Regions from separate parts of the Pseudoalteromonas sp. DL-6 genome, predicted to be linked through region 1. Evidence: predicted binding sites of a transcription regulator. Region 1 holds the regulator's gene; each other region holds the start of a gene.
The links. Region 1 encodes LexA, which represses DNA repair genes until DNA is damaged. Its sites were predicted from a motif close to TACTGTATNNNNATACAGTA; they were not measured.
Positions count from the first base shown of each region.

Region 2: a site for LexA is predicted at 1,644-1,663, ahead of uvrD (DNA helicase II). Genes of this name have one in related genera too.
Region 3: a site for LexA is predicted at 2,134-2,153, ahead of B1F84_RS10655 (YebG family protein). Genes of this name have one in related genera too.

Region 1 is NZ_CP019770.1:3,071,412-3,081,727, forward strand. Features, by position in the region: gene cyoE (heme o synthase) at 1-734, opposite strand, end outside; gene B1F84_RS14375 (COX15/CtaA family protein) at 747-1,736, opposite strand; gene B1F84_RS14380 (transmembrane cytochrome oxidase associated protein) at 1,749-2,243, opposite strand; gene B1F84_RS14385 (SURF1 family protein) at 2,233-2,973, opposite strand; gene B1F84_RS18080 (DUF2909 domain-containing protein) at 2,986-3,297, shown strand; gene B1F84_RS14395 (cytochrome c oxidase subunit 3) at 3,197-4,072, opposite strand; gene B1F84_RS14400 (cytochrome c oxidase assembly protein) at 4,108-4,638, opposite strand; gene ctaD (cytochrome c oxidase subunit I) at 4,638-6,230, opposite strand; gene coxB (cytochrome c oxidase subunit II) at 6,230-7,372, opposite strand; gene lexA (transcriptional repressor LexA) at 7,844-8,461, opposite strand; gene B1F84_RS14420 (PaaI family thioesterase) at 8,650-9,093, shown strand; gene B1F84_RS14425 (hypothetical protein) at 9,095-9,475, opposite strand; gene B1F84_RS14430 (hypothetical protein) at 9,674-10,316, shown strand, end outside.
Region 2 is NZ_CP019770.1:151,024-161,339, reverse strand. Features, by position in the region: gene yrfG (GMP/IMP nucleotidase) at 1-24, shown strand, start outside; gene B1F84_RS00750 (dUTP diphosphatase) at 26-652, opposite strand; gene B1F84_RS00745 (YacL family protein) at 705-1,073, opposite strand; gene B1F84_RS00740 (hypothetical protein) at 1,190-1,414, opposite strand; gene uvrD (DNA helicase II) at 1,728-3,893, shown strand; gene B1F84_RS00730 (GNAT family N-acetyltransferase) at 3,871-5,961, shown strand; gene B1F84_RS00725 (ABC transporter substrate-binding protein) at 5,930-7,054, shown strand; gene B1F84_RS00720 (chemotaxis protein) at 7,111-7,968, shown strand; rRNA gene rrf (5S ribosomal RNA) at 8,160-8,274, opposite strand; rRNA gene B1F84_RS00710 (23S ribosomal RNA) at 8,411-10,316, opposite strand, start outside.
Region 3 is NZ_CP019770.1:2,286,156-2,296,471, forward strand. Features, by position in the region: gene nhaB (sodium/proton antiporter NhaB) at 1-663, shown strand, start outside; gene dsbB (disulfide bond formation protein DsbB) at 779-1,297, shown strand; gene B1F84_RS10645 (hypothetical protein) at 1,299-1,601, shown strand; gene B1F84_RS10650 (ComEA family DNA-binding protein) at 1,614-1,907, opposite strand; gene B1F84_RS10655 (YebG family protein) at 2,205-2,504, shown strand; gene putP (sodium/proline symporter PutP) at 2,731-4,242, opposite strand; gene B1F84_RS10665 (HDOD domain-containing protein) at 4,587-5,810, shown strand; gene B1F84_RS10670 (VacJ family lipoprotein) at 5,869-6,600, opposite strand; gene ccmI (c-type cytochrome biogenesis protein CcmI) at 6,610-7,866, opposite strand; gene B1F84_RS10680 (cytochrome c-type biogenesis protein) at 7,867-8,328, opposite strand; gene B1F84_RS10685 (DsbE family thiol:disulfide interchange protein) at 8,325-8,897, opposite strand; gene B1F84_RS10690 (heme lyase CcmF/NrfE family subunit) at 8,894-10,316, opposite strand, start outside.

The DNA of each region.
Region 1 (10,316 bases):
AGTACGCACACTATGGCTAATAGTACTGAGTACGCGAGCACACAGGTTTTACAAAAGTCGATTCCATGGGTCACGGGTAACATGGGGATTTTAGCGCGTTCGTAATCACTTTTACGCGCAATGGCTAACGCCCAAAAATGCGGAGGAGTCCATGTAAATATAATCATCACCAGCAACCAAGGAGCAGCGGCCATTTGATTGGTTTCAGACACCCAACCAAGTAAAGGTGGCATGGCGCCTGCCAAACCACCAATCACTATATTTTGTGGCGTAGCACGTTTTAAAAACGACGTATAAATAAACGCATAACCAACAAGTGCAAATAAAGTGAGTATGGCGGTGAGTGTATTTGCCCACAACATCAACATAATAAATCCTGCCACACCAATTACAGTTGCAAAACTAAGTGCATGTAATTTACTTAAGCGTCCTTTGGCGACTGGGCGGTGGCGTGTACGTGCCATTTTACTATCAATTTCGCTATCAACCACATGGTTGATAACAGCAGCTGCCGCAGAGAGTAAGCCTATCCCTAATAAACTTATGAATTGAACCCCAATACCTCTGCCAACGTCAGGGGCGAGTGCTAAGCCCACCCATGCCGTTAACACCAGCATAGCTACTACTTTAAATTTACTGATTGCTAAATAATCTTGGATTAAATGATAACTTTTAGTCAATAACGATGGGCTATAAACGGGCTGCATTGCTTTTTTGTTAATTGTAAGTGCCATAACGATTCCCCTTTAGGTACGGACTTTTAGGTAATAACATAACCTAACCATAGTTAATAACAGTATGGCAGCCATTAAGTTATGCGCCAGCGCAACACTGATCGGAAAGTGAAAATATACTACAGCTAACCCCAACGCTATCTGGCAAAATAACGCTACCAATACACTCACTGTGCAGCTTTTAATTTTTTGTGAATAGGCATGGCTGTATATTCGCCACATAACGAGTGCCAACACAATACAAGTGACCAATGCCCACATACGATGCAGTAAATGAATAGACATACGCGCTTGTTGTGACAACACGCCAAACTCATAATTGCTGTGCTCTAACGGTAGCTGAAAAACACTACTGAGCGAAAACGGCTGAGCATAGCTACATAGCGGTAAACCATTACAATGTGGCGCGGCATAATTAGCCGCTAACCAGCCACCTAAGGCGATTTGTAAAATAAGTACCGTGAGCGCCACCAAGCTTAGTTTAAAGTGAGGTTTTGCACCTGCGTCCCCCCCCGTAATTGGCTGGCTAGTCAGCCGTAAGTACAACAACGTTAATAACGCCAAAATACTAAACCCTCCGAGTAAATGCCCCATCACAATAAGCGGCTGCAGGTTCATAGTCACCGTCCACATACCTAGCGCGGCCTGAAAAATAACAAGCAAAAGCAGTAGCATCGGTAATTTTACAGGCGTAGTTGGATACTGGCGTTTTACAAAAGCCAAAATAAACAACACTAAAATTAATACCCCCAGCGTGCCGGCAAAATAGCGATGAATCATTTCTTTCCATGCTTTTGCTGTTTCAAATATCATATCGGGGTAGCTTTGAATCGCATGCGCAATCTCGGCTTCATGTTTTGGTACGGTTAAAAAGCCATAACAACCAGGCCAATCGGGGCAACCAAGCCCTGCGTCACTTAAGCGCGTATATGCGCCTAGAGCTACCACAATTAATGCGAATAAACTCGTTGCTAATACCAAATTTTTATAGTTTTTATACATAGCAGCCTCTACTTAGCTTGAACGAGAGTAATTAAGTAATTTTTTTAGATCTTTTAATAATCCCTTTTGTATCAAACGGTTTTCTTGTGGTTGAGGGTTAAATGGATATTCCAGCACTATCAGTCCCATATGGTCTATTAAATACAAACTCGCGGGTCTTAACTGCTGTTGTGCAGCAATCATATGCCAATGCGGCTTCGCTGCTTCGGGTTCACCAATTATCGCCATATCTACTTTGTGTTGGTTTTTGCCAAGGGCAACATATAAATTATCTAAAGCGGCGAGCTGCTCAGAGCAAGGCTCTTTACATTGTGCTGAATAATTTAAAGCAATGGTCCATTGTTTTGGATTATGCTGCTGCCAATTGTCTAGCTTAATTTCACGTTTTAAAAACTCACCATGATTAGTAATTGCTGTAGGTAGCCAATCAAGTTTTAACGCGCTGTAAGCCAGCACTAATGGGATAGCGCAACATACTACAAAGAGCAACAGGGGTTTATTTTTCATTATCTATCCTCTTCTTGCTTGCAAAAATAGCAACTACCACACAGGCAATTGCAATTAGAAACCACTGTACTGAGTAGGCATAATGTTTCTCTGGACTCATCACAACAGCTTCATAATGGGGGGCCGCAATCTCATCTTCGTCGCCTTGGCGATAGGCTATAAAATCCACTAAAGTTCGCTGGGATTGGCTACTGAGAGCTTGCAGATCAATGATTTGAACTCGTTTAGCTAAATCTGACTGAGTATTGCTATTAGCTAAGGTAAAGCCACTTAAATTATCTTCTTTAATTTGTGCCGTTAACGTAAATTTACCACTAGGTATTGTCACGTTTGGTAGGATTTCTCTTGAGCGGCCGGCTTTTACCCAACCTAAATTAACTAATAAAAAGCGCGACTCATCAGGTAATTTTAATAATGTCAGTAAGTCGTATCCAACCTGACCATTATAAATTTGGTTATCGAGCAGCCAATAATTATTGGTATCAAAATAACCACTCAGCGAAACTAATACGCCGGTTTTATTCCACTCTTTTGGCAGTTGTTGCAACTGTGCCCAGCTCATAACTCCTTGCTGTTGAATATTTTCAATGGCATTAAGCTGCTGTTGCTTTTGATCTGCGCGCTGTAATTGCCAAAACCCTAAACGCATACAAACTAATACCACAATAACAACCAGGCAAACTGTGATTATTGAGCTAAGCTTTTGTTTGTTAAATACAACTAACTGCATAGGGTAAATCCAGTGATTATTAAAATTATTATTGTTCTACTGTTATTATTTATATTGTTTAATTTATTTCGTGCTTTATTTATTATGGTGTCGGGAAAAACCAATGGACGCCCCATGTCTCACTTTTTAGGGCGTCGAGTGTTATTTTCTGTTGTAGTGTTAGTGATGGTAATTGCCGCACTAAAGCTCGGTTTAATTACGGCAAATCAATCACCTTTGCCCACTACAGTACATATACAAAAACAAACAAACATAGCCAAACAACATCAACAAAATGCCAGTACCACGCCGCAGCTTGAAAGGCGAAGTGCTTATTTTTTGTAAAGTGACCTTTTAAAATCCGTAGGAAAACGATTAATAGAATAATGGTACCTAAGGTGACATGCATACCGTGAAAACCGGTTAGCAAAAAGAAGGTATTACCGTAAATTCCCGCATCAAGGGTTAAATTAAGGTCATTATAAGCATAAATATATTCTTCTACTTGGAGCCCTAAAAAGCATACTCCCAGCAAAATAGTTACGCCTAAAAACACCTTAAGTGGAGTGCGTTTGTTATTTTCCATCGCTACATGAGCAAAATGCAGAGTTACCGACGACGCTAATAAAATAAGGGTATTTATCAGTGGTAACCCTTGCCAGCCCATTGCTTGCGTAGAGGTGCCCCCTGGGGTATTTAACAATGGCCACACAGCCTCAAAAGTAGGCCATAACACTTCGTTAGTCATGGCGTTGTTATCGGCGCCTCCAAGCCAAGGCACAGAAAACATGCGGGCATAAAAAAGGGCGCCAAAAAAGGCCATAAAAAACATGACTTCTGAAAAAATAAACCAGCTCATACCTTGCCTGAATGAGCGATCCATTTGTGCAGAATATAAACCTTGATGAGACTCTTCAATCACATTTTTAAACCAGCTAAACAGCATATAAAGCAATACGGCAATACCCACATACAGTAAGTAAACACCACTGCCTCCCTCTTTACCCATATCCATAACTGTTAAGGCTGCCCCTACCGCAATAAAAAATAGCGCCACCGCGCCAACTATTGGCCATGGACTTTGATCAGGTACGTAATAATGTTCATATTTTTGATTCATTTCATTTGCTCCTAGTTTTTCACTAGTTTTATAAGCTAGTTATTACTGGCTACTAACTTCTCGCTAATATCAAATACGGTATAAGACAGAGTTAACTCCTCCACATCACTAGGTAACTCAGTATCAACATAAAAAAGTAATTTAAACTCTAACTCCTCGCCAGCCTTCAAAGGTTGCTGGTCAAAGCAAAAACACGCTATTTTGTGTAAATACTTAGCCGCTTTACCCGGCGCTACCGAGGGTATCGCTTGCATCACTTTGTCTTCATTACTGTTGTTTTTAGCGCTAAACATAACCTCACGCATGGCCCCTGGTTTTACATCTACACTGTATTCTTTAGATTTAACCTCAAAAGGCGCACCACTTTGGGCATGGGTGGTAAAACTAACGCTGACCTCTCTATTCTCAGTAACCAAGGTACTTTGCTGTGCTTGTTCTAACGAGGGCTTACCATTAAGCCCCGTTATATCGCAAAACACGTCATATATAGGTACCATGGCAAATGCAAAAGCAAACATTGCAATGCAAATAACCACCAGCTTTTTTAATAACGGTAGATGACTCATTATTTAATATCCGGCGGCGTTGAGAACGTATGGTAAGGCGCTGGTGAATCAACTTCCCATTCAAGCCCTTCAGCTCCATCCCAAACTTTTGCAGGCACTTTATCGCCCCCTTTTGCACATTTATACACAACGACAACAAACAGTAATTGCGATAAACCAAAGGCAAACCCACCTATACTAATAATGGCGTTAAAGTCAGCAAACTGCAGTGCATAATCTGGAATTCGACGTGGCATACCGGCTAATCCCACAAAATGCATTGGGAAAAACAGCACATTTACACTTACCAAAGACAACCAAAAATGCCATTTTGCCAAGGTAATATTGAACATATTTCCGGTCCATTTTGGCAGCCAATAATAAGCCCCTGCCATAATAGAAAATACCGCGCCCGTTACGAGTACATAATGAAAGTGTGCAACCACAAAGTAAGTATCGTGGTATTGAAAATCAGCAGGCGTAATAGCCAGCATCAATCCCGAAAAACCACCTAAAGTAAACAGCACAATAAATGCGATACTAAATAACATAGGCACTTCAAAGCTAATAGAGCCACGCCACATAGTTGCTACCCAGTTAAATACTTTTACGCCGGTAGGTACCGATATCAACATAGTCGCGTACATAAAAAACAACTCACCCGCCACGGGCATACCAGTGGTAAACATATGATGTGCCCACACGATAAAGCTCAACAAGGCAATCGAGGAAGTGGCGTACACCATAGAGGCGTAACCAAATAGTTTTTTACGTGAAAAAGTAGGAACAATCGTAGAGATAATGCCAAAGGCAGGCAAAATCATAATATAAACTTCAGGATGACCAAAAAACCAAAATATATGCTGGAACATTACCGGATCGCCACCACCAGCGGCGTCAAAGAAGCTGGTCGCGAAGTATTTATCGGTGAGTACCATAGTAACTGCACCAGCAAGTACCGGCATTACTGCAATAAGTAAAAAAGCCGTGATCAGCCATGTCCACACAAATAACGGTAGCTTCATCCACGTCATTCCAGGGGCGCGCATATTCACTATGGTTACCACCACATTAATGGCTCCCATAATCGAACTAATACCCATAATATGCACCGCAAACACAAACATTGCTGTGTTGTCGTTACTATAAGTGGTGGAAAGCGGAGCGTAGAAGGTCCAACCAAATGCAGGGCCGCCACCAGGCATAAACAGTGACGCTAGCAGAATTAAGAACGCAAACGGTAAAATCCAAAAACTCCAGTTGTTCATTCTCGGTAATGCCATATCTGGCGCACCAATCATTAGCGGGATCATCCAGTTTGCCAATCCAGTAAATGCAGGCATTACTGCACCAAATACCATGATCAGTCCATGCACTGTGGTCATTTGGTTAAAAAAGTGTGGATCAACTAACTGTAAACCCGGCTGAAATAGCTCAGCCCGGATCACCATGGCCATTGCTCCACCAATTAAAAACATAGTGAGTGAAAAAATTAAATATAAGCTGCCTATGTCTTTATGGTTGGTTGTAAATAACCAGCGTTTAAAGCCAGTAGCGGGTTGATGGGCATGATGAGCCTCATTGGTATTAGGTTGTTCTGCAATGCTACTCATTATTTAGCCTCCCCATCAGCATCCAGTGCCGCTTGTATTTCGCTTGGTTGAATTACCTCTCCGGTGTCATTACCCCATGCGTTACGTTTATAAGTAATAACGGCTGCTATCTGCTTAATAGATAATTGCTTGGCAAAAGACTGCATCGCTGTACCAGGCTTGCCATAAAGTAAAATATCGATGTGACCTTTAATATCACCTACCACTATTGGACTGCCTTTAAGTGCAGGAAAAACCCCTGGCAGGCCTAAACCTGTAGGTTGGTGACACGCAGCACAGCTCGCCATATAAACTTGCTCACCCAGTGCCATTAACTCTTCTTTTGGTACTACTTGGTCAAGTAGCGCCGCACTTTCGGCGGCCGCTTTTTGTTTAGCTTGTTTAGCCTCTGCCAACCACGTTTTGAAGTCTTCTTCTGTTTTTGCTTCTACCACAACAGGCATAAAGCCATGATCTTTACCACACAGCTCTGCACACTGCCCGCGGTAAGTACCTACTTCATTAATATTGGTCCATGTTTCATTGATAAACCCCGGATTTGCATCTTTTTTAACAGCAAAATCAGGTACCCACCATGAGTGAATCACATCATCTGAGGTCATTAAAAAACGTACTTTTTGATTAATCGGTAGCACCAGCGGCTTATCTACTTCAAGTAAATAGTTCGGGTTTTTATCGGCAAGATTCGTTATTTCATTTTGAGGAGTCGCTAACATTGAATAAAACTCAACGTCCTCCCCCATATATTCGTAATGCCACTTCCACTGTGATCCAGTAATTTTTATGGTGATATCAGCTTTGCTGGCATCCTCCATGGCAATTAGGGTTTTAGTCGCAGGAATGGCCATAACAATTAAGATGACAAAAGGAATAGCAGTCCAGAGTATTTCTACTTTGGTGCTTTCATGAAACTGGGCAGGGACAGCCCCTTTAGATTTGCGATGATGAATGAGTGCCCAAAACATAATGGCAAACACGATCACCCCAATCACACAACATATTAAAAATATAGTCATGTGTAGTTGGTATACATTATTACTTATATCAGTTACGCCTTTACGCATATTATATTGGCTATTAGCAAGCACATTTTGCGAAAAAACTAACAATATAAGCCACAAGGAAGAACTCAGCTTACCCATGTGACGGCTCCTTTGATGCTATTGCTGACGCAAAGCGAAGGGACATACGACTTAAACGCCCATTCGTTATTTTTATTTTTTATAAGGGTGCTGGAGTTATTAAATGTGTGTGCTCAAAACGACTACGCTGTGAGTTATTTTTATTCCAGCTCTTTAATAACTAGTTAAAAAATAAACAATAAGCAAGGTGAGTATGAAAAATAAACAAGGGGTTACTTAAAAAAGTGCAGCAAAAAAATAGTCACTAATTAGTTAGTTAACCTAAGAGTCAGAGGTGGTAAGGGGTAGCTTGAATAACAGCGGAAAAAATATAAAATTTTATGATTTAAAAATAATTAGGATAAATTTATTTATATAAGTATTTAGCGATGTTATTTACAATAACAAAAGCGATTAAAAAGCAGTACCATAAAAATAATACAAGTAAAATCAGCGCCTAATTAATATTAAGCGCTAAGTTATGTTTAACTATCACATCCAGTCAGCGTTACGAATAACACCTACCGCTAAGCCTTCAATATTGAAAGATTCATTTTCCAAGTCGACTTCAATTGCCGAAAACTCGTCATTTTCAGCATGCAGTAATACTTTTCTGCCGGCTTTTTCTAGGCGTTTAACCGTAACATCATCATCCACTCGAGCAACAATAACCTGACCATTTTCAGCCACTTGAGTTTTATGTACAGCGAGTAAGTCGCCATCCATAATACCAATATCTTTCATACTCATGCCGTTAACACGCAGTAAAAAATCGGCCGCAGGTTTAAACATTAAAGGGTCAATTTTACAGTGGCTTTCAACATGCTGTTGCGCCAATATTGGCTCACCCGCAGCAACCCGACCAATTAAAGGCAAGCCTAATTGCTCTGGCTCTTCTTCTTCAACAAGCTGAATGCCGCGACTCGCACCCGGCTTCATTTTAATTACACCTTTTTTAGCCAGTGCTTTTAAGTGTTCTTCTGCAGCATTTGCACTTTTAAAACCCAGTGTTTGTGCAATTTCGGCACGTGTAGGAGGCATACCAGTGTCTTTAATAAACACTTTGATAAGTTCGAGTATTTGCGCTTGGCGTTTTGTTAATGGTCGCATACAACTGGTTTTCCATACAGTACAATTAACTGTGAGTATATACAGTTATTTAAAAATCGCAAATATAAATTAAGACCTTATAAGTCATGATGGCTAAACAATAAGATGCTTTAAAACCGCAATAATAAATGTAATTATTAGCAGTGCATTATCATATTAATTCTCAATTACTTATCCAAGGAGCTAGCATGAGTATTTGGCACCAACCAATTACATTAGAGTTTTGTAAGCAATTAGATCAAGGGATCACTGGCCAAGGCACGCTCATGAAGACCATGGGAATTGAAATCAGTGAAATTGGTGATGACTACTTAGTCGCCACTATGCCAGCCATACCTGAGCACCATAATCCAATGGGTATAGTGCATGGTGGTGCCAATGTCGTGCTTGCTGAAACAGTAGCAAGTTATGCCGCTAACTTTGTGGTTGATTTCAGTCGATTTTATTGTGTTGGGCAAGAGATCAGCGCAAGCCACTTAAAAGCGTCACGCAACGGCACATTAACCGCCACCGCAAGGGCTTATCATATAGGTAAACGCAGCTCGGTTTGGGATATTAAAATAACCAATAGCCGCAATGAGCTTTGCTGCGTATCAAGAATGACCGCAGCCGTAGTCGAGCGAAAAGGTTAAATTACTTTTCCAGAGGGTAAATAGTAACTTCAATGCCTGCGCCAATTGCAGATATGCGTAACAAGGTATCTGCATGCAAGGCCTGATTAAAACATTTTGGCGACGTACCAGACTCAAACCCCATATCAAACGTTCTGCGAGAGCAACTTAACCATTGCTTTAATGCATTGCGTGAACACGACTCGATTAACTCACACAAGTGATTAATTGCTTTATCGGGTGTGGTTATTTCACCAGCCACCTCAATGCGTGCCAGTTGGCGGTATTCGTCTTTATCATAATGTAAAATGGTTGCGACCTTTTTTAAATCAGCAACTAATACGCTAATATCTTGCTTTGACTCAAGCTCTAGATCTACATTTAAAAATTGAATTTCCGACATACAGTTGTGTTACCCCACTTAAATTTCACCGCAAACTTTAACCTAATTTTGCATTTATACCAAATCAACAGCTTATAATTTATTTAATTCCTTTATTAAGCTGCAAGTATTAAAGTAACGGTTAATACAGCTATTAACCTAATGATAGCTAGCTCCATTAGGTACCTTGCACAAAAAATAATAATAATGAGAAAGCGAATGAACAAACGCATTTTTAAAACAGCCCGTAAGCTGCATAAATGGCTAGGCTACTTTTTAGTAATACAAATTTTTGCATGGCTGCTTGGCGGTTTATTTATGAGCGCCATGCCACTTGAAAAAGTACACGGTAAACACCTTGCAAACCGCCAACTAGAAAACCCTTTCAGCCAAGCCGATTACACAGCCTCACTTGATAAAATTATTGCAAATACACCACAACCCCAACAAATTAATTATAGTCATTTTTTAAATATCCCAGTAATTACGGTAACTACAGCAAGTAAAATCTATAGTTTTAATGGTGTAACCGGCAACCCACTCCCACCACCAAGCAAGGCACAAATCATCGCTAATGCCCAGGCTCACCTTTTAATTAAAGCAAACGTTATAAGCACAAAAAATCTGGCAACCAGTTTTAGAGAAGCCGGGTTTAAAGAAAATATTTGGCAGGTTAATTTTAACGATATGTTTAGCACCAGCTTATATTTTAATGCTGATAACGGCGAGTTCATTACAGTTCGCAGTAATATTTGGCGAGTGTTTGACTTCTTTTGGATGCTACATATTATGGATTACGATGAGCGCGAGGATTTTAACAACCCGTTACTTATTAGTTTTGCTGCCAGCAGTGTATTTTTTA
Region 2 (10,316 bases), 320 kb from region 1:
ACCGATTATCGTAAGCTTATTTAACTCATTCGCCCTGAGGGTAACGCGCTACTAAGCCTTGATATACCTGTTTTGCAAAATCTGCATGTTCAGTATCAAGGCTTTTAACTACTTCTACTAAGTGTTCGTTATCTTCTTGACCATGCCATACTTTAATGTAGCTGCCATCTTTGTAACCATGATCTTGGCGGAAAAAGTTAAGCGTATTTTTACCTACATAACCACGGTATAAATCATCAATATCCATGCCTATTTGCGCCATACAACCAGCAAAGGCGGCTGCATCAAAGGTTTTATTGGCAACAGCACTGGCCGCTAGTAATTCAAGCGTTTGTTTAAAGTCATCACCTTGTTGTGGTGCACTCATTTCGGCTTGTAGTTTTGTTGCTATTTGCTCGTAGCTAGTCTCACCGTCAATACGCAACGATAAGCCAAAATGAAAAATATCAACCAGCTCTAAAATCACCTGTTCAGTATCTGGGGTTTGTTTTTTCCACCATTTCCAACCGTAATGGTCTAACATTTCTGCACATTCAACCCAAATAGCTCTATACCATTCAAAGCCTTGGCTAAACCATTGCTCATGTACTTTAGTATTCATGGCATTTTGCATTTCTAGCATAACAACTAGCTTGTTTAAATTCGCAGACATATTGGTTCCACTGTTGGATTTATAATTAGGGTAATAATACAGATAATATAACTTAACGACCAGCCGAAAACTCATGCCATGAGTTGATCAGGTCAACAAAGTCTTCAAAACCACAACCACTGCTTAAATCATTCTCTTCAAGCATTAATTCGTCATCTTGGTAGGCTAATATATCTTCGTTATCTTGATGCAGCGCATGTGCTTCGAATAATGCTTCATCTTTGGAAAGGATCAGGTCAATTTCTTGGCCTTTGAGTGTTAACGGTTCAAAGCTTGAACTCACCGAGCTAATAAGTGCCTGCACCATAGCCACTTTGTCTTTGCCTATTTCTTCGTTTAACCAACGGCCTATAATCGCGTGCTCGCTGCTTATTTTAATTCTTAACCCACTAATAGGGTCGCGAATAAATTGGTATTCCATATACTTTTATTCCAGTACTGCTAATTACAACAGATTATAACCCAGTCAGTTATGAATAACGCAAGCCAGACACAAAAATAGCGCCATAAGGCGCTATTTCAGTATCATCAATTTAGCTAACCGCCTGAGCGATAGCGGGCAGCGTCAATAATTGCCCATAAATGGAATACGGCTCCAATTACGGCTGGAACCACTAAAAACCATAATGCATAGCCGCCAAAAACCAAAATTGCAAACACCAGCGCAGCTAGAATACGTCCCTGCACCAGTTGCCCTAAACCGGGGAAAAAAATATTACATAGAGCGGCGATTACATTACCGCCAGAACCTTGTTCAGCCATACCAACCTCTGTAGTTTAATTAATTTTGTATTTGTACTTATTATTTATACTTACACACTTTATGCCAATTTATTAAGGCTTACAAATCATACAGTTAAATTATTACCAATTTATCACTTTAGTATTTTTTGCCAAATTTAGGTCAAATTAGCAATTTTAAATACATATTTTATTACTTGCTCTGTATATATTAGTATCAATACAGTAACTAAATACCTATTTTATAAATAGCTGTTTATAAAAACAGTATTTTATTTAGCCTAACAAAAACACCTGTTATACTGCTCTCATTATTGATTAAAAAGGCGTAACGATGGACGTTTCAGAATTACTCGATGGCTTAAATGATAAACAACGCGATGCCGTTGCAGCGCCATTACAAAACATGCTGGTATTAGCAGGAGCAGGTTCAGGTAAAACTCGAGTATTGGTTCATCGTATTGCCTGGTTAATGCAAGTAGAGCAAGCCTCTGCCTACAGTATTTTTGCGGTAACCTTTACCAATAAAGCTGCTAAAGAGATGCGCTCAAGGGTTGAAGAAACTCTAAAGGCTCCTGTAGGCGGCATGTGGATTGGTACTTTCCATGGTTTATCGCACCGAATTTTACGTGCACATCACCGTGAAGCAAATTTACCCGAAGCCTTTCAAATTTTAGACTCTGACGATCAGCTTCGCATGATCAAGCGCTTATTAAAATCGATGAATATCGATGATAAAAAATGGCCTGCAAAACAATTTGGCTGGTACATAAGCGCTAAAAAAGATGAAGCTCTGCGCCCTAAAGATATTCAAGCATACGATATTAACGAGCAAATGATGCTGCGCGTTTACGCCGCCTATCAAGAAGCTTGCGATAGAGCTGGCCTAGTTGATTTTGCCGAAATATTACTACGTAGCTATGAGGTTCTTAAAAATAACCCAACTCTGCTTCGTCATTATCAGCAGCGCTTTGCACATATGCTAGTCGACGAGTTTCAAGATACCAATACTATTCAGTATGCATGGTTAAAACTACTTGCGGGCGACACTAGTAGCATCATGATTGTAGGCGATGATGATCAAAGTATTTACGGTTGGCGTGGCGCTAAAATTGAAAATATCAAACGCTTTTTAACCGATTTTGACGCAGAGACAATTCGCCTTGAGCAAAACTATCGCTCGACTGCCACTATTCTTAAAGCGTCTAATGCACTTATACAGAATAACTCCGAGCGTATGGGTAAAAGTTTGTGGACTGACGGTAACGACGGCGAACCAATTTCTATTTATGCCGCCTTTAACGAGCTAGATGAAGCACGCTTTGTGAGTAGCAAATTACGCAGCTGGCTAAATGCCGGAAATGCGCTACAAGATGCGGCTATTTTGTATCGTAGTAATGCGCAATCGCGGGTACTTGAAGAAGCGATGCTACAAGAAGGTTTAAAGTACCGAATCTATGGCGGTATGCGATTCTTCGAACGCCAAGAAATTAAAGATGCCCTCTCATACCTACGCTTAGTGGGTAACCGCCAAGATGATGCCGCATTTGAGCGTGTAATTAATACCCCAGCCCGTGGGATTGGCGACAAAACATTAAGCCACATTCGCGATTGCGCTCGCGCTGAATCTTTGCCGCTTTGGTATGCTGCTAAAGCCATTGTAGAACAACAGCATTTATCGGGTCGTGCATCAGGGGCGGTTGCAAAGTTTGTCGAACTTATTGAGCATATTGAAGATAAAATTAGTGACTTAACGTTGCATGAGCAAGCTAAATACGCGATTCAAACCTCAGGGTTAATGGCTATGTATCAGGCTGAAAAAGGCGAGAAAGGCCGTGCTCGGGTAGAAAACTTAGAAGAATTAATTAGCGCCTGCGATCAGTATGAACTCCCTGAAGAGGAAGAATTTAGCTCACCACTACAAGGCTTTTTAGCCTATACCTCACTTGAGTCGGGCGAAGGCCAAGCCGATGAGCATGAAGATGCGGTACAAATGATGACGCTTCACTCAGCTAAAGGTTTGGAGTTTCCTTTAGTGTTTATGGTCGGTGTTGAAGAGGGCATGTTCCCATCACAACAAAGTAATGAAGAAACCGGCCGTTTAGAAGAAGAGCGCCGCCTTTGTTATGTGGGTATGACCCGTGCTATGGATAAGCTGTATATAAGCCATGCCGAAAGTCGCCGTTTATATGGCCAAGAAAAATATCACAGCCCATCGCGCTTTTTACGTGAAATACCAGAAGACTGCGTAGAAGAAATTCGTATTAAAACACAAGTGTCTCGCCCGCCAGCAGCCGGTCGCTTTAGCGCATCGGTCAGCCATGCTGCATTTGAAGAAAGCGGATTTAACTTAGGTCAACGCGTGCTGCATGCAAAGTTTGGCATTGGCACCGTGCTCAACTACGAAGGCAGTGGCGCACAATCTCGCGTACAAGTTAACTTTGACGACTTAGGCAGTAAGTGGTTAGTAACGGCTTATGCAAGATTACAAGCCGTTTAACCGCGTTATAGAGCGTGTACAGCAACAACTAGCGAATGCGAAACATCGTCAATTACTGCTGCTTACAGGCGATAAGAGCTGGTGTTATGAGCAAAGCACTCAGCTGCTTGCTCATTTACAACAGCCCTCCTTTGTGCTTTCAAAAAGCACTCATTTAGTCAATGCACAGTGGCCAGAGCATACCCACCAAATTTTAGGGCAAGAGTACGCACACGCCGTTTACGATGGCTTCAGTGGACTGGTACCAGATAAACTAGCCGCCCTCAGTGGCGTTGTGCAAGCAGGCGGGTTTTTAATTATATTGCTACCCGAACTTGAAGCACTTAAACACTGGTGTGATGACGCCCTTCCCTTATTTCAATCTTTTGGGCAAATGCACCCTTACAGCTTTTTTAACCAACGCTTAGCACACTTACTCAGCAAAACTACTTTACTGCATTTTAGCCAGCAAAATGGCTGGCAGTGCATTGTCGATACTAACCAATCAACTGGTGAAATTGACTTTACCGAGCAGCAACAGTGTGTGGAATTAATAATAAAAACGGCGAACGGACGAGCAAATCGACCATTATTAATTAATGCAGATCGGGGAAGAGGAAAATCAGCCGCATTAGGCATTGCAGCTAGTAAACTCAGTGATAAAAACATACTTATTTGCGCTACGCAATTTCGTGCTTTGCACAGCAGCTTTAAGCACTTAGCGAGTGCACTTAATCTTGAGTATCAGTTAGGCGATAAACACATTGCAAACATGCACTATGTGGCGCCTGATCAACTACTGAGCGAACAACCGCAGTGTGACTTACTATTAATTGACGAAGCAGCAGCAATCCCTGTACCGATCCTTATAAAAATACTTCACCTATATCCTCGCGTGGTATTTTCAAGCACTATGGTTGGCTATGAAGGCAATGGTCGCGGTTATATTTTAAAGTTTACTCGTTACCTCAAAACGCATTTTAAGAACATGCGTAGCATTAACCTTGAACAGCCTATCCGTTTTGCAAAACATGATCCTTTAGAGCAGCACCTTCGCACACTCTTAGCTTTAGATGCAGAACACCACAGCACTAGTTTGAATAATGCTCCTTTGCAATTTAAGCATGTGCAAGCAAATCAACTTGCTAGCAACGAGACACTGCTTCATCAAGTTATTGGTTTGCTTACATTGGCACATTATCAAACCAGTGTGAATGATTTGCGCCATTTACTAGATGCCGCAGGGCAACGCCTATTTATTTGCCAACAAGGTGATAATATTCTTGGTCTGTGTTTAGTTGCGATAGAGGGTGGCTTTAATACATCGTTGAGTAATGAAGTAGCGCAAGGTAAGCGCCGCCCTCAAGGACATTTAATGGCGCAAAGCCTTGCACAATTAAGCTTTAACGCTGAGGTATTAAAACAACACTGTGCTCGCGTAGTGCGAATTGCCATAGACCCAGAGCTGCATAATAAACAATTAGGAACACAATTACTAAAGTACTGTGAGCAACAATTGCAAACTGAGTGTGATTGGTTGGGTGCCAGCTTTGGGGCTAATGCACAGTTACTTAGTTTTTGGCAAAAAAATGACTTTAATTTAGTAAAATTGGGTTTTCAAAAAGATAAGGCAACCGGCGAACATAGCGCATTAGTTGTTAAAAGCTTAACCAACAGTGACCAGCTACAAGAGCGATTAACAGCTCAGTTCGAAGCTGATTTTCCTTTGCAATTGCTCAGCCACTTTAGCCAGCTTGATTGTAAATTAGTCGCAAAAATTGTCTCATGCTTTAATACTCATACCAACAGCATAGCCGATCAATCAAGATTAAAATCCATGTTAGCAAGTGACTATCAGCTCTTTAATATTAAACCTCTTCTATGGCGGAGTTTTTGGGCATCTCCTCTTAGCTTGCCAAATGATGAGGATAATTTCCAATCTGTTTTTATTAGGCTAATATTACAGAATTGGACACCTAAAAATATCCAAATTGAGTTAGGTTTAAATGGCACAAAGTCATTTAATGCATTAATTAAAAAGGCTGTAAATAACTGGTATGAGCGCATTTCGCATAATAATACACCTTAGTATTACCTTCATTGCATTCGCCTTGGGGCAGCCTTTAGCCTATGCAGAGCAAGATAATAGCAAAGTAATTAAACTAGGCATGTCTACGGCGCTTAGTGGGCCGGCTCAAAATATTGGCCAACAATTACATAAAGGCAGTAGTGTTTACTTTAATAAGCTCAATAATGCTGGCGGTATAAACGGCGCTCAGATATTGCTTTTGGTTGCTAACGACAACTATGAGCCAAAACAAACCGTTAATAATACCCGTACCTTTATCTATTCCGACAAGGTTGATGCACTTTTCGGGGCCATGGGCACTCCAACCAGTCATGCCATTATACCTTTACTGGAACAATCACAAGTTCCGTTTTTAATGCCTTTTAGTGGGGCAAGCTTTCTATATGAAAAATCACGCGCTAACGTCTTTAATTTAAGAGCCAGCTATAATGACGAGGCGGCAGAACAAATTAAATACCTAGTAGAGGAACGTAAACATACAAAAATAGGGCTATTTATTCAAGCGGATGAGTTTGGCTTGTATGTAGAATCAGGGCTGAGAAAAGAGTTAGCTAAGTATGATCTGTCTCCCGTTAAAGTCGCGCGTTATCAACGTAACAGCCATGATGTGGAATCAGCGCTGAATACTTTGCAAGCTAGTGGAGTGACAGCTATCTGTTTAGTTGGTACCTATGCACCACTTGGTGAGTTTATAAACAGTGCACATGCGAAGAATTTTACCCCAGACTATACCAGTGTTTCTTTTGTACCTAGTTCTGATTTATTTGATGAGGTGACTACTCCCTCAAGTATTATGGTGACAGAAATTGTTCCTAACCCACTTACTTGTAATGATGATTTTTGTAATGAGTTTTTAGCCGATATGCTGGTAAACAAGATTACAAAACCCAATCGCCTTCATTTTGAAGGTTATATTAACGCGATGGCATTTAGTAGAGCAGCAGAAAACTGCAAATTACCGCTTAAACGCTCTTGCCTAATGAAAGAACTTAATTCACTGTTAATAAATGATAAAATAGTCAAAAAGCTTTTTCTTGATATTGAAAATCAAAATAAGCGTAATGTATATCGATCTTATTATGTGAATAAATAAGTACCTTCCAAATATTGTTCTATCCTTAATATACAAACTAAGTATGTGAGGAAACTATGGACTTAATTAACTTTAAAGTGGGTTATAAAACCATTTCACTTAAGATTCTTGATATCTTATTAACGGAACAATTTAATAATAACCTCACGGTATTACCTAACGACAATAAAAGCTTTTTAGGTGTAAAAGACTATATGGGGATCCCAACCCCTGTATTTGACCTAGGAATCATTCTAAATGGAGTCTCTACTGAGCACAGTAATTTAGATGCTTTAAAGCAGCTTAAATCCTGGCAAAAACAACTAATGGCTTGGTTTAATAAGTTAGAGCAGGAGTTACTGGTTTCGCAAAACTCGTTAAAGGCGAGTCAATATGAGCTTGCTGATTTTGAACAGTTTTATACAGAGTTTAAAACGGATAACGACGAACTAAAAAATACAATGTCACGCTTTGACGAACCGTTTAAATCGCTTCTACACAAATTGACAAGTGCGATAAGTGCATACAAACAAGGCAACAGTAAACAAGTTAGCACCCAACTTGAGATTATAAGACGGCATGAACTTATTCACCTAGAGCGTTTATTTGACTCTGCAATAGAGCAAATCACCTTAGATTATAAACCTATTATTGTTTTTACCACCAAAGATGGAATGACCCCTCATGTAGGCCTGTTAGTTGATAAGGTGGAAGATAATATTGAATATAAAAAAGAAGATATTAAACCTCTGGATAAGCTCACTGAAGTTGGTTTTGATATTGACCCCCAAACAAGAAACATGATGTATGGTCTAATTAAGCTTGCTGATAAACACAGTGTGCTTATTGATCCTAGCGCAATATTTAAGCCCAAAGATCTTGAAACACCTGACAACGCACCAGAACAAGAAACTGAAGCCTATGGGCTGTTTTAAGTACTCTACTTTTATAGCGACAAAGCAGAATGTTCTTCTGGGACAGCGTTGATAGCCATAATAAAGGCATGGAGATGGCTTTAGGCTGTTATTCTTTTGCTTTTAACCTAATGCCTTTTACCTTTGTTTTTCACTTTTCTGCAGACGTAAAAAAGCCCGGCTCTTTCGAGTCGGGCTTTCTTGTATTTGGAGCCTGGTAATGTCCTACTTTCACATAGCAAATGCTACACTATCATCGGCGCTGTTTCATTTCACTACTGAGTTCGGCATGGGGTCAGGTGGGTCCAAAACGCTATTGTCACCAAGCAAATTTGGTGTCAGTCCGTATCGCTACGCACTAACTAAAATTTGGAATTCTGATAATAAAGTCTTCTAGTATCTACTTTAGTTATATTAACTTCTTCGCTTGTTTCACTATCACATAAAACGCGTTTGGCGTTGTATGGTTAAGCCTCACGGGTAATTAGTACAAGTTAGCTTAATGGCTCACACCACTTCCACATCTTGCCTATCAACGTTGTAGTCTTCAACGGCCCTTCAGAGACTTTAAAAGTCTAGTGAGAACTCATCTCGAGGCCTGCTTCGCGCTTAGATGCTTTCAGCGCTTATCAGTTCCGAACGTAGCTACCGGGCAATGCCATTGGCATGACAACCCGAACACCAGCGGTTCGTTCACTCCGGTCCTCTCGTACTAGGAGCAACCCCTCTCAATTCTCAAACGCCCACGGCAGATAGGGACCGAACTGTCTCACGACGTTCTAAACCCAGCTCGCGTACCACTTTAAATGGCGAACAGCCATACCCTTGGGACCGACTTCAGCCCCAGGATGTGATGAGCCGACATCGAGGTGCCAAACACCGCCGTCGATATGAACTCTTGGGCGGTATCAGCCTGTTATCCCCGGAGTACCTTTTATCCGTTGAGCGATGGCCCTTCCATTCAGAACCACCGGATCACTATGACCTACTTTCGTACCTGCTCGACGTGTCTGTCTCGCAGTTAAGCTGGCTTCTACCATTACACTAACCGTACGATGTCCGACCGTACTTAGCCAACCTTCGTGCTCCTCCGTTACTCTTTGGGAGGAGACCGCCCCAGTCAAACTACCCACCAGGCACTGTCCGTAACCCCGATTCAGGGGCCAACGTTAGAACATCAAAACTACAAGGGTGGTATTTCAAGGACGACTCCACAAAAACTAGCGTCTCTGCTTCTAAGTCTCCCACCTATCCTACACATGTAGGTTCAATGTTCAGTGCCAAGCTGTAGTAAAGGTTCACGGGGTCTTTCCGTCTAGCCGCGGGTACACAGCATCTTCACTGCGATTTCAATTTCACTGAGTCTCGGGTGGAGACAGCGTGGCCATGGTTACACCATTCGTGCAGGTCGGAACTTACCCGACAAGGAATTTCGCTACCTTAGGACCGTTATAGTTACGGCCGCCGTTTACCGGGGCTTCGATCAAGAGCTTCTCCGAAGATAACCCCATCAATTAACCTTCCGGCACCGGGCAGGTGTCACACCGTATACGTCATCTTGCGATTTTGCACAGTGCTGTGTTTTTAATAAACAGTCCCAGCCACCTGGTCACTGCGGCTCCAATCAGCTTAGAGAGCAAGTCTCATCACCAATCGGAGCGTACCTTCTCCCGAAGTTACGGTACGATTTTGCCTAGTTCCTTCACCCGAGTTCTCTCAAGCGCCTTAGTATTCTCTACCTGACCACCTGTGTCGGTTTGGGGTACGATTCGGTATAATCTGAAGCTTAGAGGCTTTTCCTGGAAGTATGGCATCAGCAACTTCATCACCTTGGTGACTCGTCTCGTGTCTCAGCCTAACAGTAACCCGGATTTACCTAAGTCACTAGCCTACACACTTTCACATGGACTACCATCGCCATGCTTGCTTAGCCTGCTCCGTCCCCCCATCGCAATTATACCAAGTACGGAAATATTAATCCGTTTCCCATCGACTACGCCTTTCGGCCTCGCCTTAGGGGTCGACTTACCCTACCCTGATTAACATGGGATAGGAACCCTTGGTCTTCCGGCGTGCGGGTTTTTCACCCGCATTATCGTTACTCATGTCAGCATTCGCACTTCTGATACGTCCAGCATACCTCCCGGTACACCTTCAACCGCTTACAGAACGCTCCCCTACCACTCAGAATAAATTCTGAATCCGCAGCTTCGGTGCATAGTTTAGCCCCGTTACATCTTCCGCGCAGACCGACTCGACCAGTGAGCTATTACGCTTTCTTTAAAGGATGGCTGCTTCTAAGCCAACCTCCTGGCTGTCTGGGCCTTTCCACATCGTTTCCCACTTAACTATGACTTTGGGACCTTAGC
Region 3 (10,316 bases), 790 kb from region 1:
CAAGCATTAATTGCCATATGGTTAATTACTGGCTTAGCGTTACATTTAGCCACTGTTGGATTAATTGGTTTGTCAGTTATTATTTTAGCCACATCATCGGCTGGTATAATAGAAGAGCACCAACTTGGTAAAGCTTTCGAAGAAGCCCTTCCCTTCACCGCATTGCTTTGTGTGTTTTTTAGTGTGGTTGCAGTAATCATTGATCAGCAACTATTTACTCCTGTCATTACTTGGGTGCTAACATTTGAAGGACAATTACAGTTGGTGATGTTTTTTGTTGCCAACGGATTGCTTTCTATGGTCAGTGACAACGTATTTGTGGGTACAGTGTATATAAATGAAGTAGCGGCAGCACTTAAAGCCGGCCAAATTACCCGTGACCAGTTTGATTTATTAGCGGTTGCTATAAACACTGGCACCAATTTGCCTAGTGTCGCCACACCAAATGGTCAAGCGGCATTTTTATTCTTACTTACATCAACACTGGCACCGGTATTACGCCTATCTTATGGTCGAATGGTATATATGGCTTTACCCTATACATTTGTGCTTACCTGCGTTGGTCTTAGTGCCACTTACCTAGGCTTAAGCGATTTAACCAGTTTATTTTACAAGTTCGAATTAATACAGCACCATATTCCTGTTGCTAATACAGGGCATTAAAATCTTCCCCTTCTTAGAGGAGCTAAAGACTTTAAGCTCCTCACTTTTTCCTTTTACTTGCCCCGTTGTTTATCCTACGTCATAATCTAAGCCCTTATTTAAATACGGATTTGTTATGAACTGGCTTGCTAATCTTAGTACACAACGTACCCCCTGGTTACTATTTAGTGGAATTGTTTTTCTACTGGAAGTTACTGCCCTTTTCTTTCAATACAACATGGGGTTAGCGCCGTGCATTATGTGTATTTACCAGCGCACTGCGGTATTAGGCCTACTTTTTGCAGGTATTATTGGAGCCAGTAAACCAAACAATCTCGTAGTACGTATTGTTGCCTATACAGTATGGGCAGTTTCAAGTGTATGGGGGCTACTTATTGCTCGTGAGCACATTGAAATGCAAACAACCACAGATCCATTTGCATTTAGCTGTGAATTTGAACCAAATTTTCCAGAATTTATGCCATTACATCACTGGATACCGCAATTTTTTGAAGCAACCGGTGATTGCGGAAACATAGATTGGCAATTGGCAGGTTTAAGTATGCCAGCATGGATGGAAGTTATTTTTGTACTCTTTACCGCCACACTCTTTATATTGGTGGCCAGCCGATTAATTACTAAAAAGTCACTTTAATATGTTTACTTTTTTTTCAAGCCAAGTTGATGAGCTTAAACACTTGAAAGTTCGTCAGCGACAAACTGTTATAGCTATCTCTTTAAGCATGCTATCGCCCAGTGATAGGGTCTTTATACGCATAGTGAAGCTGATGCTGTTGAGCCCATTTTTTTTAATATTCACTTTGTTTGAAGGGTGGTTGCTGGTGCCTTTTTTAATTGTGGCTGGGTTGAGCTACCCGCTACTAACAGCCCCAGTAGATGTTAATTTTGCTAAAAAGCATCTTGCTGCTGCCTTAAAACAGTTTGATCAGGGCGCATAGCGCCCTATTAAGTTAAAATGCCACCTTACCATCGAGTTTGGCTAGCATTTTTTTACCCACCCCTTTTACTTTAGCTAGATCTTCAAGTGATGTGAAATCACCATTAGTTTCTCTATAGTCGAGAATTGCCTGTGCTTTTTTCTTACCAACACCCGGCAACTTAATTAGTTGCTTCAAATCAGCAGTATTAACGTTAACCATGGCTGACTGCATCTGCTCTGATAGCATATCGCTTTGCGCAAAAGTGGTACCCATAGGTAATAAACATAAAGCGGCTGCTAACGAGATTATTTTAATTAATTTCATACTATTTCCTTTTGTGTTCCTACATGAACATTCGTTGATTATTTACACCCAGCACTTTTAAATAACTTTGTGGTTACTAAGTGCTAAAGGTAACAAACACTCCTTGCGACTCCTTTACTGCTACGCGTTATAAAGTGACTTAATAAATAAAGTAGAGTTGGCCTTTATTGTCAACCAAGCTACAGATAAACTAAGGTTAAAGCTTGCAAAACAACGCGCAAGCTTGTACTGTATATAAAAACAGTAATCTAATGATTTAAAATAATCATATTGCCACGTAAGTAAGCAGGAGAAATCATGGCTGTTGTTGTTAAATATGTTGTAGAACGAAACGGAGTCGAGCGCATGACGTTTACTACTAAAAAAGAAGCTGATGCCTATGACAAAATGCTCGATATCGCCGAGTCACTAGAACTAATGCTTGAAAAAGTAGATGTGCCACTAAGTGAACAACAAGTTGAGTCGCTTGCACTTGAGATTGCGAAAAGTAAAGACGACTTTATGGCGGTGCTTAAGGGGACTAAAGAAGTACCCGCAAAAGCTAAAAAAGCAAAATCAGATAACGTTGCCGATATTAAAGATAAAGCAGCGAGCTAATCTAAAAAATAATGGTGCTGCTTATGAGCCGCATCACTAATTAATAAAACTGAATTCGTGCTTCGAATTCAGTTTTTTTATGTCTTAAAATAATGATAACGACAAGCCAGTTTGCTGCGATTAAATCATTACAGTTTGCCTCTGTTAATAGTCAGTCAATAAAAAATGCCAACCAGTTAAACTGGTTGGCATTTTTTTAAACCAAAACTTTACGTTAGTAAATCAGTTACAATGACGATTCAACTTCATCAAACAGATCAGTAATTTCTTTTTTCGGTTCAGCTGTTACAAGGCTACCTACCACAATAGCAATACTCGCTAAAATGAAGCCTGGGACGATTTCATAGATCACGCTACTTAAGCTATCACCATTAATAGTAATAGGCGCATAAATCCACACAAGCACGGTTAGAGCACCAACAACCATACCACTGATAGCCCCTTTTAAGTTCATGCGCTTCCAGTAAAGGCTAAACAATACCAATGGACCAAATGCAGCACCAAAACCTGCCCATGCGTTGCTCACTAAATCTAGTATTGAACTATTACGGTCATAGGCTAAATAGATAGCAAATAGCGCAACCAGTATCACGCTAATACGTCCTACTAGTACCAACTCAGTTTGCGAAGCATTACGGTTTAAGTAAATCTTATAAAAGTCTTCAGTTAGAGAGCTTGAACACACCAATAGTTGCGATGAGATAGTACTCATAATTGCAGCTAAAATAGCCGCCAGTAAGAAACCTGCAATTAACGGATGAAAAATTAATTCCGCCAATACTAAGAATATTGTTTCTTTGTCGGCAATTGGCATTTGATTTTCAATCATGTATGCAGCACCGAATAAACCGGTAAATACTGCACCAATGGCAGATAAGGTCATCCAAGACATACCAATACGACGCATAGTTGGCATTTCTTTTACTGAGCGAATAGACATGAAGCGCACAATAATATGCGGCTGACCAAAGTAGCCTAAGCCCCACGCCATTGCAGAAATAATAGCAATAGTAGAACCGCCCGCAAACCAATCAAGCATACTTAAAGAATGAATTTCGCTTGCTTTAGGCGAGCTTAGTAATTGCTGATAATTTGCATTTGCTAAGGTGTCCATAAAGGGTTGATCAAGCATCATGTAAGTGGCAATTGGCACTGCCAACAACGAAATAAACATGATACAGCCTTGCACAAAGTCTGTAAGGCTAACCGCTAAAAAACCACCAAACAGGGTATAGACCACTACCACACCGGTGGTAATGTATAAGCCCATTTCGTAACTCATTTGAAATGAGTTTTCAAACAACTTACCACCGGCAACAACACCCGATGAAGTGTATAAGGTAAAGAAAACAATAATTACTATTGCAGAGATAACACGCAGGATATTTTTGTTGTCATCAAAACGGTTTGCAAAGAAATCGGGGATAGTAATGGAGTCATTGGCTTTTTCAGTATAAACACGCAGTCTTGGTGCTACTAAAAAGTAGTTTGCCCATGCACCCAATACTAAACCAATTGCAATCCAAACCTTACTCAACCCAAATAAATACATTGCGCCGGGTAAGCCCATTAATAACCAACCACTCATATCTGATGCACCAGCCGATAGGGCAGCAACACTGGGGGCTAAATTACGACCACCTAGCATATACCCTGAAATATCACTGGTAGATTGCTTATATGCGTATAGTCCTATTCCTAGCATTACAATAAAGTACAATGCCAGTGAAATAATCATTCCTGTTTCCAAATTTGCCTCCACTTAAAAAAGTAATAACAGGCTTGTAATCCAAATAATGACTCTTGAAATCTTATAATTAAGACAGTATTGGAATAAAAGCTTTCTATCCAACTATAACACGGTAATTACTAATAACTCCAACTCGCTAATTTAAGTAGATAAAAAACCATCTATTCGCTCACTTTTAAAACAAATAAAATAAAAAACAATGAGTTTAGATTAATAAAAACCACCCAAGCCATGATATTTTATTAATATAATTCATTTTCCCGATGCTATTTTGAATGTTTTCCAATATATTATTACAATGTTAACCAATTTCTACTGTTTCGGAATCTTATATGTATTTTTATGCTGCTCGCCAACCTATTTTAGATCGCAATAAGGAGTTAATTGGCTACGAGCTTTTATTTCGTGATGGAGTAGATAACGTTTTTCCGAACATTGACGGCGACGAAGCAACGTCTCGACTGATTGAGGGCAGCCAGTTTAACTTTGGTCTTGAAGATTTGACCGATAATAAACCTGCTTATATTAACTTTACCCTAGACACCTTACTAAAAGGCTACCCCACGCTATTAAACAAAGACGGGGTAGTGATTGAAATATTAGAAACCGTTCAGCCGGGGAAACGTCTGCTAGCGATAGTTAAAGACTTAAAAGAGAAAGGGTATACACTTGCTCTAGATGACTACGCGCATCAACCGGTATGGCGTCACTTTTATCCGTTTATTGATATCATTAAAGTTGACTTTTTAACCTGTGATATAGAGACCGTTAAAACGATCATCGAGGATTTAAAACCTTACCCACACATTAAATTACTCGCGGAAAAAGTTGAAACCTACGAACTGTACAACCAAGCTTTTGAGCTAGGCTTTGAGTACTTTCAAGGCTTTTTCTTTTCAAAACCAGAGATGGTGCAAAGCAAAGCCTTACCGCCATCGGGCATGGCACTGGCTGAACTTCTCTATGAAACATCCAGTGTAGAAATGGATCTTAAAAAGATCACCGATGTATTTGAGCGTGATGTTAACTTATCTTACAAGCTCTTGCGCTATTCAAACTCAGCAGCATTTACCCGCCGCTCTGAAATAAACACTATAAAACAAGCGCTGATTGTATTAGGCGCTGCTGAAATTAAAAAACTTCTTTCTTTATTATTTGCAGCACAAGTATCTGCAGATAAGCCATTAGAGCTTATTAGACTGTCGCTAACACGGGCACGTTTTTGTGAGCTGTTAGCTATTTCACATGGCAAACTTAAAGATACTGGTATGGCATTTTTAACTGGCATGATGTCGCTTATGGATGCGATATTAGATGAAGAGATGGACAGTGTAATGCTTAAATTGCCACTGTCTAATGAGATAAAAACAGCGCTGTTAAACAATGAAGGGCTACTGGCTGAATACTTAAGCTTAGTGACTCTGTATGAGCATGGTGATTGGCAAGCTGCGAACGACAAAGCTCAGCAACTAAACTTAGGTGATGAAGTGCCTGATGCATACCACGAAGCTCTCAACTGGGTTAGTGAGCAAATGCAGGTGATGATTGATAGCTAAATGGGTTATTACTAATTAAAAACAAAAACGCCAGCATTTGCTGGCGTTTTTACTTTTATTAAAGGCTTTCTAAGAAATCTTCATCAAAATCTTCAGGCTCTTCTTTTATTGGCGGGTTACCATCAAAGAGCTCGTATAATTGACGCTGAAAATAAATGTCTTTAATAAACAAGTACGGGTCTAACGAATCATTCAATAATCCTTCCTGAGCCATTAATGACGCACGTGCTTCAACTGCTTTTAGTGCAAACACTAAAATAGTTTGTGGTGTAGTCAGTGCTATTTCAGGCAGTACAACATTATCAACCACATCACCGGTTAAGTTACGCGCGGTAGATGGCCCCATTGCTGGGATCATTAAATAAGCACCATCACCCACTCCCCACACACCTAACGTTTGGCCAAAGTCTTCGCTAGTTACTTCAAGCCCCAGCGAACTAGCTACATCAAATATGCCAAATACACCCACAGTTGAATTCACTAAAAAACGTGCAAAATTAATTCCAGCACTGCTTGGTTTTCCTTGCAGACCAGCATTTATAATATCAACGGGTGCGGTAATATTATCGGTAAAATGCACAATACTACGACGAACAGGCTGCGGTGTAACAGTGATGTAACCCACTGCTGCTGGCCTTAAAATATAAGTATCGAGTACGTCCATATTAAAGTCATAAATAGGCCTATTTACACTTTGTAAGGGATCGCGCTCATCATATTTACTCTCGGGCACTTGAGCACAGCCCGATAAGGTGAGTAAACATAATAAAAGTAAGCCTTGTTTTAACATCTCAAATCCTTAAGGTATTAATGTATCAATGTTCAGTTGCACTTGTTGCACATCTTTACGAAGCAGTACTTCAGAGTGGCCTTCAAGCTCACCGGCGCTTGGCATCACTGAATCATCATTAGAGATACGCGCAGAAATAACAATTTCACTGGCACTGGATAAATTTAGCCCCGCCATCATGGCGTTCGAATCGCTCAGCTCAACCGTGATTGGAAAGCTATAGTCTGTTAGTTTAACAACGGCTAAAGGCATGGGTGAACCTTCAGAAGCTTTAGCAAACACAAACAAAATACCGTTACTGGGCTGTTTGTCTGCAAGTTGCTCGTCAATCTTAACCGTGACCTGAATACCCTGAACAACGTGCTGTTCATGACTGTTTAACTCACTTTGCTGAGCTATTTGGCCATCAATTTCACTGATGCGCTCAGAAATCATAGCATAACGCGTATCTGACTCGTCCATACTGGCAAGAAGTACTTCAAATGCAGCTTTTGCCTGTATCCAATCTTTTCTCTCAAAGGCAATCAGCGCAAGTAACGAAATCGCATCGAGGTTATTTGGTTGTGCTTGTAGTACTTTAGAAAGCATACCCGCTGCGCGAGTCATATTCTCATCACTGCCCTCAAGTAATAATACCTGCGAGTAGCTCACCAAGGCTTGCATATTATCAGGGTTCATTGACAATGCTTTATCAAATGACTGTTTTGCCATGTCAAACTCATTAAGCATTATAGCCACACGCCCTAACAGCATCCAAGCAACTTCATCGTCACCGCTTTGGCTTAACTTCGTACGCAATGCCAATGCAAACGCTTGCAGTTCATTTTTAGTTAACGGCTCACCTTTTTGCATTACAGCGCGTTGGCCATAATCGGCCAAGTTGTCCATTGCATCATGCCAAGCCGCTATTTGTTGCTGGCTGCCGGTCATTGCATAAAATATACCCGCTAACGCAATTAAAAACGCCGCCCCTGTTAAAGCAAATATACGATTGTCACCACGACTATTGAGTGACTTCTCTGGTGATAATTCATTTAGCAAACGGCGTTTTAGCTCAACAATTGCCTCGCTGTGGTTTTGCGAGTCTATGCGTTGGTTGTCTAAATCAGCCTGTAGTTCAACTAAACGCTGCTCATAAATGCTGATAAGCTCAGCATTAGCGTTATGAGTAATGGTTACTACGCGCTCTTTTTTTAAAAAAGGCACAATAATAAACAGCAATGCAATGAGTGTGAGTAAAGCAAAAGACGCCCACATTAAAATCATTTAACTTTGCTCCTGACGTTTATTTTGTTTAATCAACTTATTGAGCATCACTTCATCAGTGTCACTCCACGTTTGTTTTACCGACGCTTTACGCTGGCGAATAACAATAAAGCCAAAGCCTATTATTACAATGAGTACTGGCAACACCCACAGAATTAACGTAGCCGGCGTTACTGGTGGATCGTAATGAACAAAGTAGCCATAGCGGTCAATCATATAATCAATAACTTCGTCTTTGCTTTTACCATCTTTTACTAACGCCAATACGCGATCGCGTAAGTCTTTTGCAACTACGGCGTCTGAATCAGCAATATTTTGATTTTGACATTTGGGACAACGTAATTCTTTAGTTAGCTCTTCAAAACGAACCGCTTGCTCGTTGCTATCAAATTGATAACGGTCTTGTTGAGCAAACGCAGCTAAACTAATAAATAAGCTAAGGGTTAATAAAAACAATCTCATGGCTGCAGCTCCTGCATAAGAGGCGCAAACTTAGCGCGCCAAACTCGAGGGTTTATATCACCAGTGTGGTGTAACAAAATAGTGCCATTTTTATCAACTAAAAATGTTTCTGGTGCTCCGGACACACCCAAATCTAACGCCAAAGAGCGCTCTAAATCTAAAATATTAAATTGATAAGGGTTACCTGCGCGCGCAAGCATATTACTCACATCGTCACGCAGTGCTTGCATATCAAACGGGCCATCAAAATCAGCATCGTAGCTTTGTACATAATACAAGCCGATAATTTTAATGCCTTGCTCGCGAAGCTTAGTTAAATAATCAAGCTCAGCTAGACACGTTGGGCACCATGTGCCCCACACGTTCAATAAATACACGTCACCTTTTAATTGCTCATCAGTCCAACGTTTGTCATCTTGCATTAAATCAGGCAAGTTGAATGCTGGTAAGGTTTGACCAATGCGCCCAGTTTGTATTTCCCGAGGGTTAGCAAACAACCCTTGATATAAAAACACACAAATAAAGATAAAAATTAGTAAAGGTACAACTGCCATCAATTTACGCTTCATAATGCCCCCTCTAATTCATCTTTGCGAGGTGTAGCGCGATAACGCTTATCAAATAAAATTACAAAACCAGCGAGTGAGATCAGAACACCACCAATCCACATCCAACGCACAAACGGCTTGTGGTAAATACGTAATGACCAAGCCCCTTCACTTAATTGCTCTCCAAGGGCGAGGTATAAATCGCGAGTAAACCCAGCATCTATTGCGGCTTCAGTCATAAACTGCATACCAATGTCGTATCGGCGTTTTTCTGCATAAAGACGCGCAATTGTTGTGTCTTCTTTTAGTACTGTTACCACACCCGCATGACCGCTATAGTTTGCACCACGAATTGTCTTCACGCCTTCAAAACGGTATTGATACTGATTTAGCTGTACGCTATCACCAGGCTTCATTGATACATCACGCTCAACTGAATACGCCGAAGTAAGCGTAATACCGGCAATAACAAAGGCCAAACCAACATGGCCAAGCACCATAGCCCAATAACTTAAACCTAAGCGTTTGATGCCGAGCTTAAGTGAGCCATGAACAGCAGCCTTGGTGTAAAGGTCGATAAAGGTAGCAATAAATATCCATACACCTAACGTAGTTGCTAATAGAGTGAGCGGCGTAACTACTTCATAACTGCTAAACAGCCACGCACAGGTAATAACGACACTGGCTAGTGCGCCAACAAATAGTTTGTTTTGTAAAAATGCCCATTTATTTTGCTTCCAGCGCAAAAATGGTCCTATGCCCATTAAAATCGCAAATGGCACCAGTAGAATTGCAAACATTTTATTAAAGAAAGGTTCGCCAATAGAAATACTACCTAAGCCCATTTCTTTGTGCACCATAGGTAATAAAGTACCTAATAGTACAATTAAGGTGGCAACCACTAAGAAAATGTTATTTAGCCAAAGTGCTACTTCACGAGAGACAAACTTATAACGTCCTTCACTTTTAACTTGTGAAACACGCAAGCCGTAAAGCGCTAAGCCGCCGCCAACAACAATAGCTAAGAAAGCAAGAATAAATAGCCCACGATCCGGATCGGTTGCAAAGGCGTGCACCGAAACAATAATCCCTGAACGAACAATAAAAGTGCCCAGTAAACTTAATGAAAAAGCAGCAATTGCTAATAATACGGTCCATGATTTAAATACACCGCGCTTTTCAGTCACACTTAAAGAGTGTAATAAAGCCGTTGCCACTAACCATGGCATCAGTGATGCGTTCTCAACTGGATCCCAGAACCACCAGCCGCCCCAGCCAAGTTCTGCATAAGCCCACCAACTACCAATGGTAATACCTAAGGTTAAAAAGCCCCATGCAGTCATCGTCCATGGGCGTGACCACTTAGCCCAGGTATTATCGAGCTTACCGGTTAACAACGCGGCAATAGCAAAGGAAAAAGCCACAGAAAGACCCACATAC